Myxococcus guangdongensis: one gene and its partner. The protein of the gene in region 2 interacts with the protein of the main gene of each other region in a pairwise test. Links are inferred from orthologs where the notes say so. Each region holds a gene or a part of one and is shown on either strand. Other genes may lie near its edges.

The links. Proteins that work in one complex are often made in the same cells at the same time.
Region 1: the proteins of LXT21_RS23360 (region 2) and dnaE interact in binary tests that used the Escherichia coli proteins (3 or more experiments, as listed by UniProt). The link is inferred for Myxococcus guangdongensis from one-to-one orthologs.

The regions. Positions count from the first base shown.
Region 1 is NZ_JAJVKW010000008.1:165,948-170,886, forward strand. What follows is about bases 554-4,661. They hold dnaE (DNA polymerase III subunit alpha), read right to left. Parts: upstream 4,306-4,661; coding sequence 754-4,305; downstream 554-753. Other genes in these bases: LXT21_RS24610 (crotonase/enoyl-CoA hydratase family protein), read right to left, coding at 554-682; LXT21_RS24620 (Spy/CpxP family protein refolding chaperone), read left to right, coding at 4,646-4,661. In the rest of the region: more of LXT21_RS24610, read right to left, coding at 1-553; more of LXT21_RS24620, read left to right, coding at 4,662-4,939. UniProt on the Escherichia coli protein: DNA polymerase III is a complex, multichain enzyme responsible for most of the replicative synthesis in bacteria. This DNA polymerase also exhibits 3' to 5' exonuclease activity. The alpha chain is the DNA polymerase catalytic subunit.
Region 2 is NZ_JAJVKW010000007.1:410,730-414,514, reverse strand. The notes cover bases 648-3,601. They hold LXT21_RS23360 (methionine aminotransferase), read left to right. Parts: upstream 648-1,504; coding sequence 1,505-2,698; downstream 2,699-3,601. Other genes in these bases: LXT21_RS23350 (hydroxymethylglutaryl-CoA lyase), read left to right, coding at 3,517-3,601; LXT21_RS23355 (class I SAM-dependent methyltransferase), read left to right, coding at 2,796-3,524; LXT21_RS23365 (phosphatase PAP2 family protein), read left to right, coding at 648-1,462. Outside these bases: LXT21_RS23370 (efflux RND transporter permease subunit), read left to right, coding at 1-491; more of LXT21_RS23365, read left to right, coding at 530-647; more of LXT21_RS23350, read left to right, coding at 3,602-3,785. UniProt on the Escherichia coli protein: Shows aminotransferase activity with methionine and histidine as substrates, and to a lesser extent also with phenylalanine.

The DNA.
Region 1 (4,939 bases), on a different replicon or contig from region 2:
CCTGCTTGGCGCCCTGGACGACGAGGGGCGGATTCTCGGCGATGCGACGCGCGGTGGCGCGGGCCTGGATGAGCATCTCCTCGGCGGAGGAGAACACCTCGTTGACGAGCCCCATGCGAAGGGCGCGCTCGGCGTCCACGTCACCACCGGTATAGGCGAGTTCGCGGGTGTGACCCTCGCCAATGATGCGAGGCAGGCGCTGCAGGGCGCCCAGGTCCGCGACGATGCCGACCTTCACCTCGCGCAGGGAGAACTTCGCGTCGCGTGAGCAGTAGCGGAAGTCGCACGCGGCGATGAGGTCCATGCCTCCACCGATGCACCAGCCGTGCACGGCGGCGATGAAGGGCTTGCGACAGCGGGCGACGCCCTCGGTGGCCTGCTGCATGTCGCCGATGAGCTTGAGCAGCCGGGTGCGCTCGAGGGCGAGGTTGTTGTCGCCAGTGAGCAGCGGCCCCAGGGACTCCATCATGCCCATGAGGTCCAGGCCGTAGGTGAAGTGGTCCCCGTTGCCACGGACGAGCACCACGCGGACGGACTCATCATCATCGAGCGCGCGGATGGCCTCCGGCATCTCCCGCCAGAAGTCCGGGCCCATGGCGTTGCCTCGCCCGGGGCCCAGCAGAACCACCTCGGCGACTCCATCCGCCTTCTCGATGCGCAGCGACTTGTACGTGGCGTCCATCACGGCCTCCCGCGAGAGTGAGCGCACCGTACCTCACCCGCGCGAAAGCGGCGCGTGACAGCGCCCCTTCATCACCCGAACTCGACCACCTTCATCCCGAACAGTCGGTCCACGGCGAGCAGCAGGTCGTCATGAACCTGGACCTTCAGGGACGTGTTCCCGATGAGCGCCTCCGCTTCACCGGGGAACAGCACGCTGACGGCCACGGGCGTGGCCCCCGCGTACTTCTTCGCCAGCTCGTTGAGCTTCGCCACCCGGTCCTCCGTCAGCAGGTCCGCCGGCACCCGCAACTCCAGCCGCTTGGTGCGCTTCTCACGGACCTCCTTCAGGCTCTGGATGTTGTCCACGATGAGCTCCGGCGTGGGCGAGTCCTCGTCACGCTGGCTGATCTGCACCGTCCCCGTCACCAGAATCGGGTCGTCCGACTTCAGCAGGTGCTCCCAGTTCTCGAACCCCGGCTTGGGCCCCTGCTTCGTCCACTTGCCGTTGCTCCCCATCACGCTGCGCGTCCCCTCCTTGCCCGGGAAGCACACCAGCTCGATGGAGCCCGACAAGTCCTCGATCGTCACCCACGCCATGCGCTTGCCCGTCTTCGTGGGCCGCTCGCGCAGCACCGTGACGACGCCCGCCACCGTGAGCTTGTCGTCCTTGCGCGCGCGCTGCACCGAGGTAATCGGCTTCGCGTAGCGCTTGAGCTCCTTGTCGTACTGATGCAGCGGATGGCCCGACACGTAGAAGCCGATGGCCTCCTTCTCCAGCGCCAGCCGCTCCTTCTCCGACCACTCCTCTACCACCACGTAGTCGTCCTTCAGCCCTCCACCACCCGTGGCCGGCCCCGCCAGCATCCCGAACAACGAGCTCTGCCCCGCCGCCTTGTCCTTCTGGCTGGCCGAGCCCCGGTTCATCGCCTTCTCAATCGTGTCGAAGATCTGCCGACGCGGCCGCTTCTCGAAGTCGAACGAGCCCGCCTTCACCAGCGCCTCGAGCACCTTGCGGTTCACCTTGCGGCTGTCCACGCGCTCGCAGAAGTCGAACAGGCTCTTGAAGTGCCCGTCCTTGCGCGCGTCCAGGATGGACTCGATGGCGCCCTCACCCACGCCCTTGATGCCGCCCAACCCGAAGCGGATCTTCCCGTCCACCGCGCCGAACTGCAGGTCCGACTGATTCACATCCGGCGGCAGCACCTGGAGGCCCGACTCGCGCGCCTCGCCGATGTGCTTCACCACCTTGTCCGTGTTGTCCTTCTCGCTGGAGAGAAGGGCCGCCATGAACTCGCACGGGTAATGGGCCTTCAGCCACGCCGTGTGAATCGTGACGAGGCCATACGCCGCCGAGTGGCTCTTGTTGAAGCCGTACTCGGCGAACTTCTCCATCAGGTCGAAGATTTCACCGGCGACCTTCAGGTCGACGTTGTTCTTCGCGCACCCCTCGAGGAAGCCGGCGCGCTCGGCCTGCATGACCTCGGCCTTCTTCTTGCCCATGGCGCGGCGAAGCAGGTCCGCGCGGCCCAGGGTGTAGCCACCCAGGACCTGCGAAATCTGCATCACCTGCTCCTGGTACACGATGACGCCGTAGGTGTCCTTGAGCACCGGCTCCAGCGCGGGGTGCGGATACGACACCTTCTCGCGGCCGTGCTTGCGGTTGATGAAGACATCCACCATGCCGGAGTCCAGAGGACCCGGGCGGTAGAGCGCGCCGGCGGCGATGACGTCTTCGAAGCAGGACGGCTTGAGCTTCACCACCATTTCCGTGAAGCCGCTGGACTCCATCTGGAAGACGCCGGCCGTGTCGCCCTTGGCCATCAGCTCCCAGACCTTGTCGTCGTTGAGCGGAATCTCGTGGCGCGGGATGTCCTTGCCGTGGTTGCGCTTGACCAGGTCCAGGCCGTGCTGAATCACCGTCAGCGTCTTCAGGCCGAGGAAGTCGAACTTCACCAGGCCCGCCGCCTCCACCTCGTCCTTGGCGAACTGGGTGATGAGCGTCTTCTCACCCGGCGGCTGGTAGACGGGCACGAACTCCCACAGCGGCTTGTCGGCGATGACCACGCCGGCCGCGTGCATGCCGGGCTGGCGGTGCAGGCCCTCCAGCGCGAGCGCGATTTCGAGCACGTCCTTCGTCGTGACGGGCTTGCCCTCCACCTCGCCGATGTTGCTGGGCTTCTCCATCATCTCCTTGAGGCGAGGCTCCATCTCGATGGCCTCCTTCAAGGTGATGTTGAGCACCTCCGGCACCAGCTTCGCGATGCGGTCACCCTCGCTGAAGGGCAGCGCGAACACGCGGCACACGTCGCGCAGCACGCTCTTGGCCTTCAAGGAGCCGAAGGTGATGATCTGCCCCACGTTCATCTCGCCGTACTTGCGGCCGACGTACTGGATGACCTCGTCGCGCCGGTCCTGGCAGAAGTCGATATCGAAGTCGGGCATCGACACGCGCTCCGGATTCAGGAAGCGCTCGAACAGGAGGTTGTACGGGATGGGGTCCACGTCCGTGATTCGCAGCGCGTACGCCACGAGGCTGCCGGCGCCGGAGCCACGGCCCGGCCCCACGGGGATGCCCATCTTCTTCGCCCAGTTGATGAAGTCCTGGACGATGAGGAAGTAGCCGCTGAAGCCCATCTTCTGGATGACGCCGAGCTCCAGCGTCAGGCGTGCCTGGTACTGCTCGCGGTCGATGGGGTACGTCACCGTGGCCGCCAGCTCGGTGAAGCGCTCGCGCAGGCCCTCGTAGGCCAGCTCCGCCATGAAGCTGTCCGGCGTGTGGCTGTCGGGCACCTTGAAGGTGGGCAGCATCGGCTTGCCCAGCTTGAGCTCCAGGTTGCACTGCTCGGCGATGCGCTGGGTGTTGTGGACCGCCTCGGGTGTGTCCTTGAAGAACTCCAGCATCTCCGTGGGGCTGGTGACGTAGAGCTTGTCCGTGGCGTGCTTCAGGCGCTTGTTGTCCGCCAGCGTCTTGCCGCTGGCGATGCACATGAGCAGCTCGTGCGCGCGCGCGTCCTCGCGCTTGATGTAGTGCGCGTCCGCGGTGGCGCACAGCGGGATGTCCAGATCCCGCGACAGCTGCATCAGGTTGACGTTGGCCTTGTCCTGCTCGGGCATCCCGTTGGACTGCACCTCCAGGAAGAAGTGCCCGGGCTCGAAGATGTCCTTGTACTCCTGGGCCGCGCGGCGGGCGTGGTCCATGTCCCCACGGAAGCACGCGCTCGTCACCTCGCCGCCCAGGCACGCCGTCAGCGCGAACAGGCCCTTGCTGTGGTCGGCGAGCACCTTCTTGTCGATGCGCGGGTGGTAGTAGAAGCCCTGCATGTACGCCGTGGACGACAGGTAGCGCAGGTTGGCGTAGCCCTCCGCGTTCTTCGCCACGAGGATGAGGTGGTGGGAGACCTTCTCCGAGCGGTCCTCACGCCCCTTGGGGCCGGCGACGTACGCCTCCATGCCGAGGATGGGCTTGATGCCCGCGTCCTTCGCCTTCTTGTAGAAGTCGATGGCGCCGAACATGTTGCCGTGGTCCGTCACGGCGACACTCGTCATCCCCTTCTCCTTCACCGTCTTGATGAGGTCCTTCATCCGGATGGCCCCATCGAGGAGCGAGTACAGGGTGTGAAGGTGCAGGTGGGTAAAGGACATGGTGAGGCGAACACTACGTTTGGTGTCGCCCTCTCGCTACCCTCTCTCTCGAGGTTCCGTCGGCGGGCCCCAGGGGCCGGAAAATCGGCCTCTTGCGCGGCCCGAACCCCGACGGAAAACGGCGGTCCGGGGCCATCGGAGAACTTGACTCCGCGCGCCTCCCTATCCGGCGTCCAGGCAGGCACGTCGGGGGTGGAACTCCGGGGCGGCGGAGCCCTTCACGTTTCTTCACGCCCGGTACAAGCGCGCCCAAAACCCGGCCGGCACATTGGGCAGCGTCGCCAGTACGGCGCAGCCACCCGGGGCCGCCTCGCGCGCCCCATTGCCGGAGAGAAGACCCATGATGAAGAAGCTCGCCATCGCCAGTTCCGCCGTCGTCGCCGTCGTGCTGCTCAGCGGCTTCGCGTTTCGCGGAGGGCACCACGGCTGGGGCCACAACCCCGAGCGCATCAAGCAGGTGGTGACGTGGAAGCTCAACGACAAGCTGGATGACCTCGACGCGACGGAGGCCCAGCGCCAGTCCATCCACGCCGTGAAGGACCGCCTGCTCGAGCAGGGCGCGAAGCTGGCCGCGGAGCAGCGCGGGGTGCGCTCGGAGGTGGTGGGCCAGCTGGAGTCCGCCACGCCCGACGCG
Region 2 (3,785 bases):
AGCGGACGCTGCTGGTGACGGGGCCGCTGTTCCTGGGCATGACGTGCCTGGCGGGCGGCATGTACCTGTTCGACGTGCAGCTCAACTTCATCAACGCGGTGGTGCTGCCGAACCTGCTCGCCATCGCGGTGGACAACTCCGTGCACCTGTATCACCGGTACGAGGAGGAGGGCCCCGGCTCGCTCGGCAAGGTGGTGCGGCACACGGGGCTGGCGGCCGTGGTCGCCACGCTGTCGAACGCGGCCGGGTACGGCGCGCTGCTCATCGCCAACCACCAGGGCTTGCGGAGCATCGGACAGATTGCGCTCCTCGGGGTCGTGTGCACCTTTCTGGGGACCACGGTCTTCTTCCCCGCGCTGCTTGCCCTCCTGGAGCGCTGGAAGGAGCGCAAGGGCTTGCTCGTCACGCGGGAGGGCGCGGTCGTCCGGAGTCTCGATCTCGACGCGGCCGAGTCCGAGGCTGGGTCGTCGGGGGAGCGGAAATCGGCGTGAGTCTCTCGAATGCCCAGGGGCTGCGTGGCGCCGCCCCGGTGAAGGGTTCCCGTGAGGCACAGGTCCGTCTGGGGCCCGTGGACCTCATCATCGTCATCGCCTGTTCGCTCGCGGCGCTGGTGCTGCTCGGCCCCGGGCGGTGGACGCTGGGCTCGCTGCACCATGTCTGGCTGTTCGCCTCCATGGCGGCGGGTCCCCTGGTGCTGCGCACGCTCGAGTCCCGCTTCCCGCATCAGCGGTGGCTGACCATCCTGGCGGACTTCTGGCTGCTGCCCGCGGCGGTGCTCACGCACGGTTGGCTCACCCCCGTGGTGGACACGCTCAACCCGTTCCTGCGGGACGCGCAGTTGGTGGCCGCGGACCAGCGCATCTTCGGGTTCCAGGCCTCCGTGGTGCTGGCGAACGTCATCCCCGGCTGGCTCAACGACGTGCTGCTCCTCTGCTACTACGGCCACTTCGTGTGGCCGCTGGTGCTGGGCATCGGCCTGTACCGCCGCGCGCATGGGGCCTCGCCGGAGTTCGACGAGTACCTGCTGGGACTGGGGCTGTTGTTCATCCTGAACTACTCGGCGTACTCGTTGGTGCCGGCCGTGGGGCCGCGCTACTTCTTCATCGACGCGTTCGATGGGCCGCTGCAGGGCACGCTGACGCCGTGGCTGGATTCGATCATGCGCCGGCCCGTCTTCGCGCGGGACTGCTTCCCGTCGGGCCACACCGGCACCACGCTGCTGGTCCTCTTCTATGCGTGGCGGTTCTCCCGGAAGGTGTTCTGGGTGATGTTGCTGCCGGGCATGGGGCTCATCTTCGCGACGCTCGCGGGGCGCTTCCACTACGCCACGGACCTGCTGTGCGCGGTGCCGCTGGTGATGGTGGTGGTGGGCATGGCCACGGCGCTCACGCGGGCGGCGCGGCAGCGCGAGAGCGAGAGGGCCGCGCGCTCCGTCCCGGTGGACGCTATCCTGCGCCCCTGAGCACGTTCCGGCCCTCGAGGCCGGCCGCGTCGGGAGCGCTCCATGTCCAGGTCCGTGTCGTCGCAGCGCGTGTCGCGGTTCGGCACCACCGTCTTCTCCGAGTTCAGCGCGCTGGCCCAGAAGCACGGCGCGGTGAACCTGGGGCAGGGGTTCCCCGACTTCGACGGGCCGGAGGCCGTGAAGGAGGCCGCGCGGCGGGCCATCCACGACGGCGTCAACCAGTACGCCATGAGCACCGGCGCGCGGGACTTGCGCGTGGCCATCGCCGAGCACTCGGCCCGCTTCTACGGCCAGACGGTGGACCCGGACACCATGGTGACGGTGACGAGCGGGGCCACGGAGGCCATCCTCGACGTCATCCTCGGCCTGGTGGACCCGGGGGACGAGGTCATCGCGTTCGAGCCGTTCTACGACTCGTACGACGCGAACATCACCTTCGTCGGCGCCACGGCGCGCTGGGTCCCCCTGAGGCCGCCGGACGCGGCGCATGCGCAGTGGTGGTTCGACTGGGACGAGCTGCGCGCGGCCTTCACCCCGCGCACGCGGCTGCTCATCCTCAACACGCCCCACAATCCGACGGGCAAGGTCTTCACGCGCGAGGAGCTCGAGCGCATCGGCGCGCTGTGCGCCGAGCATGACGTGAAGGTGCTGTCCGACGAGGTCTACGAGCACATCACCTTCGCCCCCGCGCGCCACGTGCGCCCGGCCACCGTGCCCTCGCTGGCGGACCGCACGGTGACGGTGAGCAGCGGCGGCAAGACGTTCAGCCTCACGGGCTGGAAGGTGGGCTGGGTGATTGCCCCGCCCGCGCTGCGGGACGCCATCCAGCGCGCGCATCAGTTCGTCACCTTCGCCACCGCGTCCCCCTTCCAGGCGGCCATGGCGGCGGCGCTCCGTCTGCCGGACACGTACTTCGACGGGCTGTCGGCGGCCTATGCCGCCCGGCGGGAGCGGCTGTTGTCCGGGCTGCGCGACGCGGGCCTGAAGGCGCATGTCCCGGAGGGCAGCTACTTCATCCTCACGGACATCTCCGGCCGGGGCTTCGCGGACGACGTGGCCTTCTGTCGGCACCTGGTGTCGGAGGTCGGCGTGGCGGCCATCCCTCCGAGCGTCTTCTACGGCCCCGAGCACCGCCACCTGGGCCATGGGCTCGCTCGCTTCGCGTTCTGCAAGACGGACGCGGTGCTGGACGAGGCCGTGCGCCGGCTGCGCGCGAAGCTCGGGCCCGGGCGCTGAAAGGGCGGGCGCCCCGCGTTGCGACGGCGGGACGGGGTTGCTACATCCCCCGGCAGAGGAGGGCGGTGCCGTGCTTCCCGGCCGCCGACGTGCGCGCGTGGACTTCTTCGGCGAGCTGTACCTGCGCAGCACGTTGCCCTTCCTGTCCGAGAGCGTGACGGCGAGGGAGGCGGATTACCTGGCGCGCGTGTTCGCCGACGTGCCCGGCCCCGAGCCCGTGGTGGACCTGGGCTGTGGCCATGGCCGCCATGCCGCGCGACTCCAGGCCTCGGGCCCCCTGGCGGGGCGCGTCATCGGGCTGGAGCGGGATGCGTTGTCGCTGGCGATGCGACGTCCGGGCTTCCCCGTGGTGCGCGGCGACCTCCGGGCACTGCCCTTCCGGGAGGGTTCTCTGGCGGGGGCGTATGCGTGGTACTCCACGCTGTTCGCCTTCACGGACGAGGAGCATGTGCACATCCTCCGGCAGGTGGCGCGGGCGTTGAGGCGGGGAGGGCTCCTGGTGTTCCACACGGTGCCGCACGAGCGACTGGCCGCGTCACCGGGCGCCGCGTTCCAGCGGACCCTTCCGGACGGGGGCGTGTTGGCGGAGGAGAGTCGCTTCGATGTGGCGACGGGGCGCGACGAGGGGCGGCGGACCCTCACCTTGAGAGACGGCCGTGTCCTGTCTGCGTCCTACGCCATTCGTTACTATCCCCTTGCGGAACTGACCGCGCTGTTGGAAAGCACCGGGTTTTCGATCTCCTGGGTGCATGGCGGACTCGATGGCGAGCCGCTGACGCGACTGTCGGCCGACCTGATTGTTGGAGCGGTGCTGCGAGATGCCTGAGACCTCCCATTCACGAGCGCGCGGGAACCTGCTGGGCCAGCTGCCGAAGCGGGTGGACGTGTACGAGGTCGGTCCTCGCGACGGCCTGCAGAACGAGCTGCGCACGCTGCCCACGCGGGACAAGGCGCGGCTCATCAATGCCCTGGTGGACGCGGGCGAGAAGCGCATCGAGGTGACCTCGTTCGTCTCGCCCAAGTGGATTCCCCAGCTCGCCGACGCCGAGGAGCTGCTGCGCCTGGTGGGGCGTCGCGAGGGCGTGGT